Regions from separate parts of the Exiguobacterium sp. EA-TM-5 genome, predicted to be linked through region 3. Evidence: riboswitches for the same ligand, from Rfam matches in the RefSeq annotation. Region 3 holds a riboswitch; each other region holds the start of a gene.

Region 1 (4,006 bases), 520 kb from region 3:
CAACAACCGCCAATCAATCGTGCCCCAGCTTCATACCACGTCTTTGCGACAGTTTGGAACGATGTGCACTGATTCGTACCCGACCATGTCTTCGCGACCGGATCATAAACCTCGCCGGAGTTCGGATAGACGATGATCGGTACGTTCGTCAATGCTTTGACATGAAGAATGAAATCGGTCGTGTAAGATGCCGGAAAACAATTTGCACCAATCGCTGCAAGTTGCGGATGTTGTCCGATCGTCTCGATACATGTCGCAAGTGGTGTTCCCTCACTGATGTGCGTCGCATCTTGAAGCGAGAACGTCAGCCAAGCAGATACTTCCGGATACGCTTCGAGAATCTGGAACAACACGACAGCTTCCTCAAGTGACGGAATCGTCTCGAACGCCAGCAGATCCGCACCCGCTTCAATCAATGCTTCGATCCGCGGTCTGTGGAAGGCTTCTAGCACATCAGCTGACACACCATAATGACCGCGATATTCAGATCCATCTGCTAAGTAGGCACCATAAGGACCAACAGATCCCGCGATTAGTGCGGCATTCTTTCCGCTACGCGTCCGTGCGTCTTGCGCAAGAGTGACCGTTTGTCGGATCAGTTTCTCTGCTTCCTCGGTTGTGATGTGACGTTGCTTGAACCCTTCGATACTTGCTTGATAGCTTGAGGTGATCGCGACATCGGCACCTACTTCGAAGTAATCGTTATGGACACGCTCAATCTGTTCTGGTGCTTCGATCAAGAGACGCGCTGACCAGAGCGGATCGTTCAGGTCAAATCCCTTTTGTTCGAGTTCGGTCGCAAGCGCTCCATCTAAAATCAGGAAGGGAACTTTCTGTAATCGTTGGTCAACTGGATTTTTGATTCGGGACATCTTCAACACTCCGTTTCTGAGAAGAATTCGTGAACGCATAAACGACATAACAGATCACGATGAATGGAATACCGCAGTACAAAGCAATACGTTGTGTCGGATCAAATCCGATCCCAATTAGGGAAATCAAACAGACAACGAAGGCTGCAATCGGTACGAATGGAAACAGTGGTGTACGATAGACCAATTCGTCGACCGTATGCCCTTCGCGGAGGAATTGTTTCCGGAAGCGATATTGCGCAACGCTGATACTCATCCAGACGACGACGACAGCAAGTCCGGAAATCGAGACGAGCGCGATATAGACACTTCCTGCTGCATAGATGCTAGACAGCAAGGCAAGTCCTCCACCGAGCATGCTGAACAATACAGCTCGAAGTGGAACTCCGCTTGGCGTCACCTGGGCGAAGAAGCGCGGAATCATCCGTTCGTTCGCAAGCGACCAAAGCATCCGTGAGGCCGCGTAAAGTCCCGAGTTCGCTGCCGATAAGATCGCCGTCAAAATGACAAAGTTCATCACGTCTGCTGCGTAGGGAATACCGATCCGTTCAAATACGGCTACAAATGGACTTTCGAGTACGCCCTTTCCTTCCGTTGGCAACAAGACGGCTAATACGATGATCGTACCAACGAAAAAGAGAACCAATCGTAGAATCGTCGTCCGGATTGCAAGCGGAATCGTCCGTTTCGGATCGACTGCTTCACCCGCTGCTACACCAATTAATTCTGTGCCCGAGTAAGCAAAGTTCACTGCGAGCATCGTCATGAAGATGACGAAAGCGCCATTCGGGAACAATCCACCTTCGGTTAACGAAGAAAAGAATGGGGCTGGACTACCATCTTGCAGTGGAATGAAGCCGACGATGGCTCCTGCACCAAGTAAAATGAAAGCAATGATCGTTACGACCTTAATAGCGGAGAACCAAAATTCGACTTCAGCAAAGACACGGACCTTCAAAACGTTAATACCAAGGATCATCGTAGCGAATAATGCACTGAACACCCAGACAGGAACGGATGGGAACCAACGCTGCATCAAAATGCCTGCTGCCGTGAATTCTGAACCGAGGGCGACCGTCCACGTCAGCCAGTAGAGCCAAGCCACTGTATAACCTGTGCCGGGTCCGATATACTTTGTCGCGTATTTATGGAATGAACCAGTTTCCGGCATATGTACAGCCAGTTCACCGAGACTTAACATGACGAGATAAACGACGACGGCCCCAATTAAGTAAGACAGAATCGTTCCGACGCGCCCTGCTTGTTCCAATGTATAACCCGTACTTAAAAATAATCCTGTTCCAATAACACCACCTAACGACAGCATGATCAGATGACGTGATTCCATCTTTCGTCGAAAAGCCCCGCTCGTTTTCATGAATCCATTTCCTCCTCATTCCACCTATTTCAAACAAAAAACGCATCCTCACGGATGCGTCGGTCGACAATTCGGAAATCTTATCGATCGGGTGCAGCACCCGCAGGAATTAGCACAGTATCTTTCGACCTGTTGCTGAGGTTTCATAGGGCCAGTCCCTCCACCTCTCTGGATAAGTATGTAATTGTTCCTAACCATATCAGAATGCAGATAATTCAGTCAACATGCATTTCTTGATTTTTTTGATAGATTCCTAAATTTGACTCGATGAGTTGAAGATGACGTTGAGACATTGTTTTTAGTAAAGTAGTAAAAAAGTGATCAACTTCTACTCGTTGACCTTTTTCCATATCCCGCAACATCGACGATTTCATCTTATCTTCCATTGCATTCATTTGTTTCATCAGTACAGCTTCTACATCATCATTGAAGACCGCACCCTGTTCTTCCATTGCCTGTTTCGATTCCTTCATGACGTCTATGATCATCTGACGCCCGACAGGTTCTTGCCGAATCGGACCGATGGCAGAGCGAAATAGTGTCGTCACGCCAGCGAATGTCGAAATGAACAGATATTTTTGCCACATGTCATCCATGATGTGCGTTGAGTACGCCATCGGCGCCTTTGCTTTCGCAAAACGTGTTGCAATTTCCTCCAGACGAGCTGTTGGTTTACCGATCCGTGAACCAAATAACAGCCGGTGTGACGGACTTGTCTGTACAATACGCCCTTCTGTATCAAGCGTCGATTCAATGAAGCAAAGACCACCGAGCACTCGATCTTCTCCGAAGACTTCTGTTAACCGGCGAATATGTTGCATCCCGTTTAATAACGGAATGATATATGTATCCTCCGAAACGAATGGCGCAAGATCCTTCAATACGTCATCTAAGTGATAAGCCTTCGTCGAAAGCAAGACGACGTCGAATGTATGATCCGGTTGCATGTCGCGCGTCACTAACTGAGGCGTGATCGTGATATCACCGTGAGGACTAGTGATTTGCAGTCCTGTTTTTTGTAGCTGTTCATAACGTTTCGGACGAACGAGGAATGTCACCTGTTCACCTTTTTCAGCAAGACGACCTCCGAAATATCCTCCGACTGCCCCTGCACCTACGACTAAAATATGCATATGTACGATCTCCTCCTTATTTGTTCTACACGTCACTTACTTCTTCACCCTAACATATCGAAAACGATTTTCCTGATTCCTGCTTGAATCACTAAAATTTAAGTTAAGCGTTTGCATTTCAGAAAAAAACGTTTATACTAACTTGTATACAAGTATACTAACTTTAGAAATCAGGTGATTCCATGTCAGAACTGTTATATCCCTTGAAATGGTTATCAAAAGCTTCCGCTGGCGATCGTGTTGCATACGAGCTACGGATGCGCATCATTTCAGGAAGTATTGAAAGCGGTACCATTTTATCTGAAAACAAGTTAGCCTCTGACTTTTCCGTTAGTCGCTCACCCATCCGTGATGCGTTAAAGATCCTTGCATCCGAACAGTTGATTCGATTGGAACGGATGGGGGCGGTCGTCGTCGGTTTATCCGAGCGCGATATCCAGGAAATCTATGATGTCCGGCTGCTCATCGAGACGTTCGTCTTTGAGCGACTCGTCAAGATCGAACGATCGGAGCTCGTTCGTGAACTCAGCAAAATTCTCGAAATGATGAAGGTCGCTATTAAATATAAGGATGCCGATGAATTTTCATTCCAAGATGTGCTGTTTCACGAAACAATCATTCGC
Region 2 (4,006 bases), 780 kb from region 3:
GTTTGTTGCTTCGTTCGGAACAGCGATTTTGCCACCGACTGGAATGTCTTTGACGTCCTTGTATTTATCTGAGTAAATGCCCATCGGTGCAATGACAGTCGTTGCGATCGGTGACAGCTTCAACTTATGTTCCTTCTTGAATGCGTTGAAGTAAGAAATCGTCTGGAAAGCATTGGCGTCGATCTCGCCCTCAGCCAGTGCCATGTTTGGCTGGACATAATCAGAGAACTTGACGAGCTCGATTTTGATGCCCTCCTTCTCTGCTTTTTTCGCGACGTAGTCCCAAACTTGAGTATCCGAACCGCTGACCCCGAGTTTGATCGTCTTTTCGTCTTCTCCCGATGCTGAGCACCCGGCAAATAAAATCGTCGTTAGTGTTGCTCCAATCGCTACTGCTTTTTTCATGGCTGAATCGCTCCCTTTGATTAATGTCTTCTAATTTTTCGTGCGACGATGTTACCTGTCGTCTGTAAGCCTTGAACTAAGATGACGAGAATCCCGACCGTGATGATCATGACTTTCGTGTCGAATCGTTGATAACCATACGTGATTGCTAAATCGCCCAGTCCACCGCCACCGATCGCGCCTGCCATCGCTGACGCCCCGATCAACCCAACCGTCGCGATCGTTAAGTTAAGAACGAGTGAACCGAGTGCTTCCGGTAAAAGGAAGCGGAAAATCGTTTGGAATGGCGTTGCGCCCATTGCTTCTGCTGCCTCAAGGACACCTTTATCGACTTCAAGCAAGGAACTTTCGATCAGCCGTGCCATGTACGGTGCGGCGTAAAAGACGAGTGGGACGATGGCGGCTTCGGTTCCGATCGACGTCTGAACGATCAACCGTGTCAATGGGATGATCGCGACGAGTAAGATGATGAACGGAATCGAGCGGAAGATATTGACGATGCTATTGAAGAACGTGAATAGCGGGACGTTCTCAAGTAATGCGCCTTTTCGTGTGACGACGAGCAAGATGCCAAGCGGTAAGCCGATTAAGGTCGAGAATAAGAGTGAGACGGATACCATCGTCATCGTTTGCAAAAATGCTGTCCAGATATCACTGTAATTAACTAGCATCAGCTAGCACCTCCTCGACCGTCACTTGTGCTTGATCAATGTACTGTAAGGCTCGTTTCACTTCAGTCGCTTCACCAATTAATTCAACGAGCAAAGTGCCGAACGGCGTCTCCTGCAACTCCGTGATGCTACCGTGCAAAATGTTGACATCAACATCAAAACGTTTCGCAACTTGTGACAAGAGCGGCTGCCCTGTGTGATGACCGAGGAAATGAATCTTATAGATTGGATTCGCATTCCGTGATTCGATCAACTGGCGAATCGATGCTGGAATCTCGTCATGCATGACGGACCGGACGAAGTTTTTCGCTGTCTCAGTCTGCGGGTTTGAAAAGACATCAAAGACTGTTCCTGACTCGATCAGCTTCCCGGCTTCGATGACGGCGACGCGGTCGCAAATCTCCCGAATGACGCCCATCTCATGGGTGATCAAAAGAATCGTGATCCCGTATTCGGCATTGATTCGTTTCAATAATTGCAGAATATGATGTGTCGTCTGAGGATCGAGCGCTGACGTCGCTTCGTCACATAAAAGGACGGATGGTTGCGTCGCTAGTGCACGAGCGATACCGACACGTTGCTTTTGTCCACCGGATAATTGATCCGGGTAATGATCTGCCTTATCCGCCAGATCGACGAATTCGAGTAACTCCGTCACCCGGCGGCGAATCTCATCTTTTTTGATGCCTGCGAGAACGAGTGGCTTCGCGACATTCGTAAAGACCGTGTTCGCATTCAATAGATTGAAGTGTTGAAAGATCATCCCAATCCGCTGTTTTGCTTGGCGTAGTTTCTTCGGTGATAGTTGTGTTAAATCTTCCCCATCGACCGTCACGGTTCCTGACGTCGGTCGTTCTAACAGGTTGACGCAGCGGAGCAATGAACTTTTCCCGGCACCGCTAAAGCCGATGACACCGAAGATTTCGCCTTTCTCGATCGTCAGGTCGACACCGTCGAGCGCTGCGATCGTCTGATCCTTCGTGACGTACGTTTTTTTGACTTGATGAAATGCAATCATTCCATTTTCCCCCTTCATTCAACAAAAAAAGGTCCCTTCTTGAGAAACAAGAAGAGACCTGGATCCGCACAGTGGCAGAATCCACTCCACTCATCTCTCAGACATTTGTCTGATGGAATTGGCACAGTGCTCATAATGAGTCTGTTGCCGAGGTTTCGCAGGGCCAGTCCCTCCACCTCTCTGGATAAGTATTGCGGTATGAAATTCGTATGTGTGTTGTTGCGTTGTTGCTTATGTCGTAAAACTAATTTTTACATTACGGGTCGAACCTTTAAAAGTCAACCAACTTTTCAAAAATAATCCATTTGGCGCATATCGATTGATTGACAAGTTATGGATTAGCTTAAAGAACGAATCATGATTCGTCAAGAACGATTTGACAAGTCATTTTCGAACGTGCTACCATCGTTTCAATGATTAATCCGACAATTCCAATATGATATTTATCAAGAGTGAACGAGAGACCTGGCTCTATGACTTCACGGCAACCTGCAATCTGTAAGGTGCTCCGACCAGCAAAGCGCGGCTTTGGATGATACGGTGAAAAACTCGTGGGCGTCCAAGCAGTGACGTCGACGAGTTTTTTTCATGAATGGAGGAAAAATAGTAATGATGAACTATCCTGTATTGACTGGTGCTGAAGCATTTTATCTTCAAGGTGGATCGATCGGAATCCTGCTCTGTCATGGTTTTAACGCAACTCCTCAAAGTGTCCGCGACGTCGGTGAAGCATTTGCTGCTGAAGGTTTTACCGTCTATGCGCCACGTTTGCGAGGACACGGAACGAACGTCCGCGAGTTCGAACAATCGACTGCACGATGTTGGAAACAAAGCCTGCAAGACGGTTATTCACGTTTACAAGAAACATGCGACCAAGTTTTCGTCATCGGTCAATCGATGGGGGCGACGCTCGCGTTATCGCTCGCTGCTGACGGGATTCCGTTTGCCGGCATCATTACGATCAACGCCGCACTTTCCGTTCCGTCGTATGAAGCACTCTCGTTTGATGACGGTCCTCAGTACTTACCGGAAGGGGCACCGGATATCAAGCGGTCCGCCTTTGAAATCATCTACGATCTCGTTCCAAGTCGTTGCGCGTTCGAACTCGTCCGCTTGATGGATGAGACGAAAGGACGCTTGGGATCGATTCTCCTTCCGACGTTGATTCTTTATTCCGCAACCGATCACGTCGTTCCACCGTCGAGTTCAGATTACTTGCACCGTCATATCGGAACGAATGATAAACGAAGCTACTGTCTACTCAATTCATACCACGTCGCGACACTCGATCATGACCAAGATGTAATCGTCCGTGAGACGATTCGCTTTATCGAACAATCGTGTCAGTTTTCGCAAGAAACAGGATAAATTAAAAAGCAGCTATTCGTTTCCGGATGGAATTGAACAGCTGCTAAATCAAAGGACGACCGCAAACGGTCCGTCTTTTTTTAATTTTCTTGGTGTTGCACAGATTGAAGTGGCTTCGGCTTTCCAGGTACCTCATGGCAATGGCGACACCGTGGCTCATACGACTCTGAAGCACCGACTAGGATGATCGGGTCATCATAGTTCGCTGGTTTTCCGTCAATCAAACGTTGTGTCCGAGAAGCCGGATCCCCACAGGAGAGACAGATTGCTTGTAGCTTCGTCACGAATTCTGCACGTGCCAGTAATTCAGGCATCTTGCCGAATGGCTCTGCCCGGAAGTCTTGATCAAGCCCTGCACAAATGACGCGTTTTCCGTCTTGTGCGAGTGCTTCGATGACTTGTACGATTTCATCATCAAAGAATTGAACTTCATCGATACCGACGATCTGTGTCTCTTCTGCTACTGCTGCGTAGAGATCACGACTCGTCGCCATCGGAATCGCTACGACGGAATTACCAACGTGAGAGACGACATGTTCTTCGT
Region 3 (4,006 bases):
CGGTTCGACGAAAAAGTCCATTCCACCACTGACGATTGAAAAATCAATCCCTTGGCGGCGACTATATTGAAGCAACTCTGAGAATCCGTCCCGAATGATTGCACGCTCTAACAAAAAGTCGAGATAGGCTGTTTTACCGTCGGATGGTAAGAGTGCGAACATCTGCCCGACACCACTTTGAATCGATAACGTTCGGTCAAGCACACCGCGTTTCAGCGGTTCGAAGGCATCAGTCGGTGCAAAGGCCTGCATGAGTGCGATGATATTATCTTGCGTTGTTACCGTGCCGTCGAAATCACAAAGAATTCGTACAGTCATGACTTGATCCCCCAAGCGTCGAGGGCAATCCGTAGTTCTTCATGACGAGATGCTGCCGTTGATAGCGATTCATTTGCTAGCGCCGCATCAAGTGCTTGACGGAAAGCAATGACACCAGCTGCTGCGCCTTGCGGATGACCATGCACACCGCCACCGGCATTGATGACGGAATCGATCCCGAAGTCGCGAACGAGTTGGGCGACGAGTCCTGGGTGAATACCGGCTGAAGGTACTGGGAAGATTGCTTTCGTCCGACCGAGGCGGGTCGCTTCGACCGCGATTCCGCGGGCGACATCCTTCGGCAAAGCGACATTTCCGTAAGGTGACGGGAATAACGTCAAGTCTGCTCCAGCAGCACGTGGGAGTGTGCCAAGTAAGACAGGAGCTGCAACACCGTGGTTCGGGCTAGCGATCAACGCGCCACTATATGATGGGTGATTAAAAATCGGAACAGTAATCTCCGGGTCACTTGCCAGTTCGCGTAAGACATCAAGTCCGTACGTGAAGGTATTCAGCAAGAAAGCGGTCGCTCCAGCATCAATTAATCGCTTGGCTTGATCTTTGAGCGTAAAGACGGGACCACTAAGTGTAATCGCATACAACGCCCGTTTACCGGTCCGGTGGAAGTGAGCGTCGATGACCTCACGTCCGATTCGTGCCCGGTCAATCGTTGGTGTTAACGGATTGTCGTATAGGATCTCATCATCTTTGACGAGATCAATCCCACCAGCGAGTTGTCCTTCGAGTTGGTCGCGAAGGAACGATAGATCGCGTCCGATGACTCCTTTGAAAATACTCATCAACAAGGGACGATCTTCGACACCAATCAAGGAGCGGACCCCTTCGATGCCGAACTTCGCACCTGGAAAATCTGGCGTGAATGTATCGGGTAACAACAGTTCCGTTAATTTGATTTCACCGTCGAGTGAGAGTTTGCCGAAGACGGTCGTCAAAATCGCGGAAAAGTCACGCGACACGTTGTGTTCCGGGTAACGAATCGTGATATATCCGTTACCGTCGCGTTCTTCCGTATGTACGACTTCCCCTTTGAACGAGGCGAGTTGTTGTTGTTCAAGATGATTCAGTTCCGTCCAAGAACCAACCGTCAAACCAAGTGCGAGTTGTTCAGCACGTTGTTCGAGTCGATCACGAACGGTCAGTTGATAAGTAGCAGTAATATAAGCCATGTCTTTCCTCCTTCAACAAAAAATGGTCCCTTGTCAGCGACAAGAGACCATGAATGATTCGAACGTGGACTCTTATCTGTCAGCTTAATAGCTGCAAGAATTAGCACCGTGCCAAAAGGTCGGTTGCTGCGACATCGTAGGGCTTGTCCCTCCGTCTGCTCTTGATAAGAATTGGATGAAATTGTGAAATCTAATTGCAATTTTTACATGAGAGTCACGACTTGTCAAACTATTTTTAGAAAATTTATTTTTTTGAAAATACTCTTTCTATAAATGGCATGAAAACGATGTCCGTTTCTCCTTGATTTTAGTTTGACAGCAAGGAAGTTGATTGCGTAAGATTCAAATCAATATCACACACGACAACTACATACGACTCTTATCGCGAGTTGGCAGAGGGAATTGGCCCGATGACGCCGCAGCAACCGACCACTAGGCACGGTGCTACATCCAACAGACGTTTCGTCTGAGAGATAAGAGGACGCAGTGACTTTCCTGCGCCTCTTTTCGATGACGAAAAGAGGCGCTTTTTCGTGTACCACATAGGGGGAAACTGACATGACATACAAAGCATTTACAGAACAGGACGCGATTGATCGTGTTCGGACACTCGGACTAATCGGAAACGGTCCTGTCGAAGCAGAAGAAATTGGTGACGGGAATCTTAACCTTGTCTTTCGGATTCGAGAAGGCGAACATCGGTTGATTTTAAAACAAGCATTACCGTATGCAAAGGTCGTTGGGGAAAGCTGGCCGCTATCGCTCGAGCGAGCGTGGATTGAGCAATCCGCACTCCGTGAATTCGCGCGACATGCCGTACCATTCGTACCACGTGTCTTTCATGCAAGTCATGAAGAAGCGTACACGGTCATGGAAGATCTCTCACATCTGACGATCGTTCGGAGTGGGCTGCTCGCAGGTGAACAGTATCCGTTGCTTTCAGAACACATCGGTTCCTATCTCGCCCGGACTCTATTCCATACATCGGACTTTGCGCTTGGTCCGGTTGAAAAGAAACGCGTCGCCCGAGCGTACTACAATCCAGACCTCTGTGACATCACGGAAAAACTAATTTTCACCGATCCGTTCCATGACGCGGAGACGAATGAAATTGAGGTTGGACTTGAAGAAGAGGTGGCACATCTATGGGCAGACGACACGCTAAAGCGAGAAGTCGCGAAACTCGAAGCCCTTTTCATCACAAAAGGCGACGCCTTGTTGCACGGTGATCTACATACAGGAAGCATCTTCGCCTCGGCAACGGAAACGAAAGTCATCGATCCGGAATTCGCCTTTTATGGTCCATTCGGATTCGATGTCGGGCAATTCATCGCGCATCTGTTCTTTGCGGCATATCCGGATTACCCAGCACTTCGTGATGCCCGGATTCGAGACATCGATACGTTCTGGCTGACATTTGCTTCAACATTCCGTGCTTTATGGGAACGAGAAGCGGTCGAACCGTTCCAGACATCGGGACTCGTTGATGATGTACTGAGCACGATTCTGCAGGATGCACTTGGCTTTGCAGGATGTGAATTGATTCGGCGGACGATCGGTCTCGCACCAGTCGCTGATTTAGAATCAATCACTTCAACGACGGAACGTCTCGAGCGGAAACGTCACGCCCTCCGTTTAGGAGCCGCTTTAATCAAGCGCCGGACGGAATGCCGAACATTTGATGATTTACGAAACTTTGACGTAACAGAGGAGTTAAGCCGATGAGTACATTCGTTCAAAGTATTCGTTACGAAAACCGTGTCTTGACGATTCTCGATCAGACGCGTCTACCACAGGAAGAACACTATGAAGTGATCACGGACATTGCACAAGCAGTCGAGGCAATTAAACAACTACGCGTTCGGGGAGCACCTGCGATCAGTTTATTCGGTGGATTCGTGCTTGTTCAGGAAGCGTACCGGCTCGAAGCACCGCTTTCGGTGTACAAGCAAACCTTGCTTGAGATATCTGCGACGTTACTTGCGACACGACCGACAGCTGTCAATCTGCGAAATGTCCTCGATCAACTGAACCCGATCATTCAAGACGGCACGTCCGTAGAAGAGATCCGCGAACGGTTGGAAAAACGAGTGGTCGCCTTATATGACCAGGATGCACAGACGTCACGTCAAATCGGGATTCATGCACTGGAATTGTTCCAGTCAGGCAACCGGATCCTGACGATTTGTAATGCTGGATCGATCGCGACCGCTGCTTACGGAACGGCACTCGCTCCGTTTTATATCGCAAAAGAGCGCGGGATTGAGTTATCTGTTTTTGCAAGTGAGACACGACCACTCTTGCAAGGTGCGCGATTGACGACATGGGAATTACAACGCGCTGGAATTGATGTCACATTGATCACGGATAACATGGTCGCCCATACGCTAAAAGAAAAACAAATCGATGCAATCATCGTCGGGGCGGACCGGATTACACGAAACGGAGATACAGCGAATAAAATCGGGACATTCCAATTGGCATTGCTCGCGCAAGCCTTC
Region 4 (4,006 bases), 1.2 Mb from region 3:
TTCTTCAGTCGGAATCGTTGCAAGCGTGCCATTGACAGCAGCATTGACCATCGTGCGTGTATACGATAGTTTCATTCGACTGCCTGTTCCATAAGCACCACCTGTCCAGCCAGTGTTGACGAGATAGACGGTAACACCGTGACGATCAATCAATTCCCCAAGCATCGTTGCATATTTTTCAGGCATGAGTGGAAGGAACGGTGAACCGAAGCACGTCGAGAATGTTGCTTCTGGCTCCGTGACACCACGTTCTGTCCCAGCGAGTTTTGATGTATAACCTGAGAGGAAGTGATACATCGCTTGTTCTTTCGTCAATTTACTGATCGGAGGCAAGACACCGTACGCATCAGCCGTCAAGAAGACGATTGTCTTTGGATGACCAGCGCGTGATGGAACAGCGATGTTATCGATCGCCGTGATCGGATAAGCGGCACGTGTATTTTCCGTCAACGATGTGTCATCGTAATCAGGATGACGGGCTTCATCGAGCACGACGTTTTCAAGGACTGTTCCGAAGCGGATCGCGTCAAAGATTTGTGGTTCTTTTTCACGCGACAGGTTAACCGTCTTCGCATAACACCCACCTTCGATGTTGAAGACGCCATCGTGTGACCAACCATGCTCATCGTCACCAATCAATTGGCGGCTATCATCAGCGGAAAGGGTGGTCTTACCAGTACCGGATAGACCGAAGAACAAAGCGACGTCTCCTTCGTGTCCAACGTTTGCCGAACAGTGCATCGAAAGAACGTTCTCTTGTGGTAAGAGGTAGTTCATGACGGAAAAGATTGATTTTTTGATTTCGCCGGCATACTCCGTTCCACCGATCAAGACGATCCGGTGTTCGAACGACATCGCGATGAACGTCTCAGAGTTCGTTCCATCAACGGCAGGATCTGCCTTGAAATGTGGTGCGTAGACGACCGTAAACGGTTCGAAGGCAGCCACTTCAGGATATTCGCGTAAAAAGAGTTGTTTGGCAAAGAGGTTATGCCAAGCGTATTGTGTGAGCACACGAACCGGAAGGGTGAAGTGCGTATCTGCACCAGCAGCAGCTTCTGTGTAGTAGAGCTGATCGGCTTCGTTCATGTAACGAAGAACCTTTTGTAACAATTGTTCAAATTTATCTCCATCCATTGGTTGGTTAACATGACCCCAATCAATGTGAGACTCGCAGGAAGAATCACGGACGATGAACTTATCTTTTGGTGAACGACCTGTAAATTTCCCCGTTTCTACAGATAATGCGCCGTTCTCAGCAAGGACACCTTCTTCGTTTCGAATCGCATGTTCGACAAGTTCAGCAACAGATAGTTGTTTGAACACATGCTCTTTCTTGAGTAGTTCTTCGATATTCAGGACCGTCATCGGCATCCTGACCCCACCTTTCCCCTACGTTGGTTTTGGCTCACTGCATTTAGTATGACACATTCATTATATATGACATACTAAAGAGAGAGCAATCATTTTCTGATGCTGATTTCTATTTATCTGGAAACGCTTTCAGCATTAACAGTTTAACATCTCTTACAAAAAGTTTCGACTAGAATTTGAAACCTTGCTTGACAGAGTAGGTACAACTTTATATCATGTAATTCGTAACGGATACTCTTATTCTGAGCAGGTGGAGGGAACAAGGCCCGAAGAAACCCGGCAACCGTCCTACATTAATTCATATATTAATGAGGGAAAAGGTGCTCTCCTGAAGCGAAGTAAACACTTCGAACGATAAGAGGGTAAAGGAAGAACGCACAACCTTTCCCTGACCATTTTTTGGACTTGGAAAGGTTTTTTTCATTTTACCGTCCCACTCAACTAGGGGAAATGAGTACACCGTCAAATTCTTTTTTGGGAGGGTCATACATGACAAACCTTAATCGCCGACTATTCACGTCGGAGTCAGTCACTGAAGGTCATCCAGATAAAATCTGTGACCAAATTTCGGATTCAATTCTCGATGCAATCCTCGCAGCGGATCCAAACGCACGTGTTGCAGCAGAAACTTCTGTTACAACAGGTCTCGTTCTCGTTGCAGGTGAGATCACGACATCAACTTACGTCGACATTCCAAAAGTCGTTCGTGAAACGATTCGTGAAATCGGCTACACACGCGCGAAATATGGTTTCGACGCAGATACGTGTGCTGTATTGACATCAATCGATGAGCAATCAGCAGACATCGCTCTTGGTGTCGACCAAGCGCTTGAAGCACGTGAAGGTAGCATGTCTGATGCAGAAATCGATGCAATCGGTGCAGGAGACCAAGGTCTCATGTTCGGTTATGCAACGAAAGAAACACCCGAACTCATGCCACTTCCAATCTCACTTTCGCACCGTCTCGCACGCCGTTTGGCAGAAGTGCGTAAAAACGGTCAACTCGACTACCTTCGTCCGGACGGAAAAACACAAGTCACGGTCGAATACAACGAGAACAACGAGCCGGTTCGTGTCGATACGATCGTCATCTCGACACAACACGCGGAAGAAGTCACGCTTGAGCAAATCCAAGCTGACTTGAAAGAACACGTCATCACACCAGTCATCCCGGCTGAATACATCGACGCAGCAACGAAATTCTTCATCAACCCAACTGGTCGTTTCGTCATCGGCGGACCACAAGGAGATGCTGGATTAACGGGTCGTAAGATCATCGTTGATACGTATGGTGGATACGCACGCCACGGCGGTGGAGCATTCTCTGGTAAAGATCCAACAAAAGTCGACCGTTCAGCTGCATACGCAGCACGTTACGTCGCGAAGAACCTCGTTGCTGCAGGTCTTGCAGACAAAGCAGAAGTTCAACTCGCATACGCAATCGGTGTCGCACACCCAGTATCAATCGCGGTTGATACATTCGGCACAGGAAAACTTCCTGAAGCACAACTCGTCGAATTGATTGCTGAAAACTTCGATCTTCGTCCGGCTGGAATCATCAACATGCTTGATCTCCGTCGTCCGATCTATCGTCAAACAGCTGCATACGGTCACTTCGGTCGTACAGATGTTGAGCTTCCATGGGAGCAAACAGATAAAGCGGCAGTTCTTGAAGAACAAGCAAAACGCTTCGCATAAGCAATACGTCCGGAAATCCTTAAAGGGTTTCCGGACTTTTTTGTTTCCACGGAACTTTGCAGGAGACGAATGTTTTTTCTAGAAGAGGGTAAAAGTACATGAGTCAATCCGTACGAATAAAAAGGGGGGTTCCGATTATGGAAATACGCGAAGCAATTCCAGCTGATGCAGGACGTATTCATGATATCGCCATCACATCTTGGTTGGATACGTATGAAGAAATCTATTCTGAACGCTCGAAAGCTCATTTCGTGCAGGAAGCGTATCCGCAAGAGGAGGTTGTTCGTGCGATCCGGACGGCGGAAGAAGCACGGGGAGAGTATTTTTATGTCGGAATCATCGATGAGGAAGTCGTCGGATTCATTCATGCTGTTGATGTCGAGGGAACATGGGAAATCATTCGTCTATACGTTTTGCCAAAATATCAGCAAAACGGGATCGGAAGACGTCTGATTCGTGAACTCGAACGACAAGGAGCTGTCCCACTCGAAGTTTACGTGGAGGCACGTAATTATAAAGCACGTCAGTTCTTGACCTCATTCGGTTTTGAGGAATTGAGCGAGATGACAGAAGAAGTGTTTGGTCAAGCAGAGTCTGTCATTCGACTTCGCCATATTGCGTCGTGAAATCCGTCTTGGGACGGTTTCGTGTGCGTCTGAAATAAGGTATCGTGAAAAGGAAGTATGAATTGAAGAGGTGAGTTTGTGGTTGAACAACCAACAGGAATCATCGTATTAATCTATCCATTGCAATTACGTGCTCGTCCGAGTGAAGCCTTGATTCGTGTGCTCGAACGAGAGTATGAAGTGTTACTCGTCGACGCACCACGTCGCATCTCGTTTGAAGAGCATGGTCAACTATTGAAAGAAGCATTACGCGAAGCCGGGAAACGAAAGCTACCGATTCATATCGTTGCTTGTAGCATGGGCGCACT

What was found. A riboswitch is a leader RNA that binds a small molecule or an ion and turns the genes downstream of it on or off. The one in region 3 is predicted to bind S-adenosylmethionine.
Region 1: linked by a shared signal. The riboswitch ahead of ACV3PA_RS02910 (amino acid permease) and the one ahead of ACV3PA_RS00080 (2,3-diketo-5-methylthiopentyl-1-phosphate enolase) in region 3 are both predicted to bind S-adenosylmethionine.
Region 2: linked by a shared signal. The riboswitch ahead of ACV3PA_RS04315 (methionine ABC transporter ATP-binding protein) and the one ahead of ACV3PA_RS00080 (2,3-diketo-5-methylthiopentyl-1-phosphate enolase) in region 3 are both predicted to bind S-adenosylmethionine.
Region 4: linked by a shared signal. The riboswitch ahead of metK (methionine adenosyltransferase) and the one ahead of ACV3PA_RS00080 (2,3-diketo-5-methylthiopentyl-1-phosphate enolase) in region 3 are both predicted to bind S-adenosylmethionine.

The regions. Positions count from the first base shown of each region.
Region 1 is NZ_CM132670.1:540,759-544,764, reverse strand. It holds gene mmuM (homocysteine S-methyltransferase) at 1-872, opposite strand, end outside; gene ACV3PA_RS02910 (amino acid permease) at 847-2,250, opposite strand; SAM riboswitch class I at 2,328-2,429, opposite strand; gene ACV3PA_RS02905 (ketopantoate reductase family protein) at 2,466-3,383, opposite strand; gene ACV3PA_RS02900 (GntR family transcriptional regulator) at 3,566-4,006, shown strand, end outside.
Region 2 is NZ_CM132670.1:800,039-804,044, reverse strand. It holds gene ACV3PA_RS04325 (MetQ/NlpA family ABC transporter substrate-binding protein) at 1-405, opposite strand, end outside; gene ACV3PA_RS04320 (methionine ABC transporter permease) at 426-1,076, opposite strand; gene ACV3PA_RS04315 (methionine ABC transporter ATP-binding protein) at 1,066-2,094, opposite strand; SAM riboswitch class I at 2,182-2,285, opposite strand; SAM riboswitch class I at 2,535-2,636, shown strand; gene ACV3PA_RS04310 (alpha/beta hydrolase) at 2,704-3,462, shown strand; gene ACV3PA_RS04305 (thymidine kinase) at 3,543-4,006, opposite strand, start outside.
Region 3 is NZ_CM132670.1:18,774-22,779, reverse strand. It holds gene ACV3PA_RS00085 (2-hydroxy-3-keto-5-methylthiopentenyl-1-phosphate phosphatase) at 1-318, opposite strand, end outside; gene ACV3PA_RS00080 (2,3-diketo-5-methylthiopentyl-1-phosphate enolase) at 315-1,505, opposite strand; SAM riboswitch class I at 1,575-1,676, opposite strand; SAM riboswitch class I at 1,882-1,985, shown strand; gene mtnK (S-methyl-5-thioribose kinase) at 2,064-3,230, shown strand; gene mtnA (S-methyl-5-thioribose-1-phosphate isomerase) at 3,227-4,006, shown strand, end outside.
Region 4 is NZ_CM132670.1:1,242,203-1,246,208, forward strand. It holds gene pckA (phosphoenolpyruvate carboxykinase (ATP)) at 1-1,374, opposite strand, end outside; SAM riboswitch class I at 1,609-1,735, shown strand; gene metK (methionine adenosyltransferase) at 1,864-3,072, shown strand; gene ACV3PA_RS06430 (GNAT family N-acetyltransferase) at 3,210-3,698, shown strand; gene ACV3PA_RS06435 (serine aminopeptidase domain-containing protein) at 3,777-4,006, shown strand, end outside.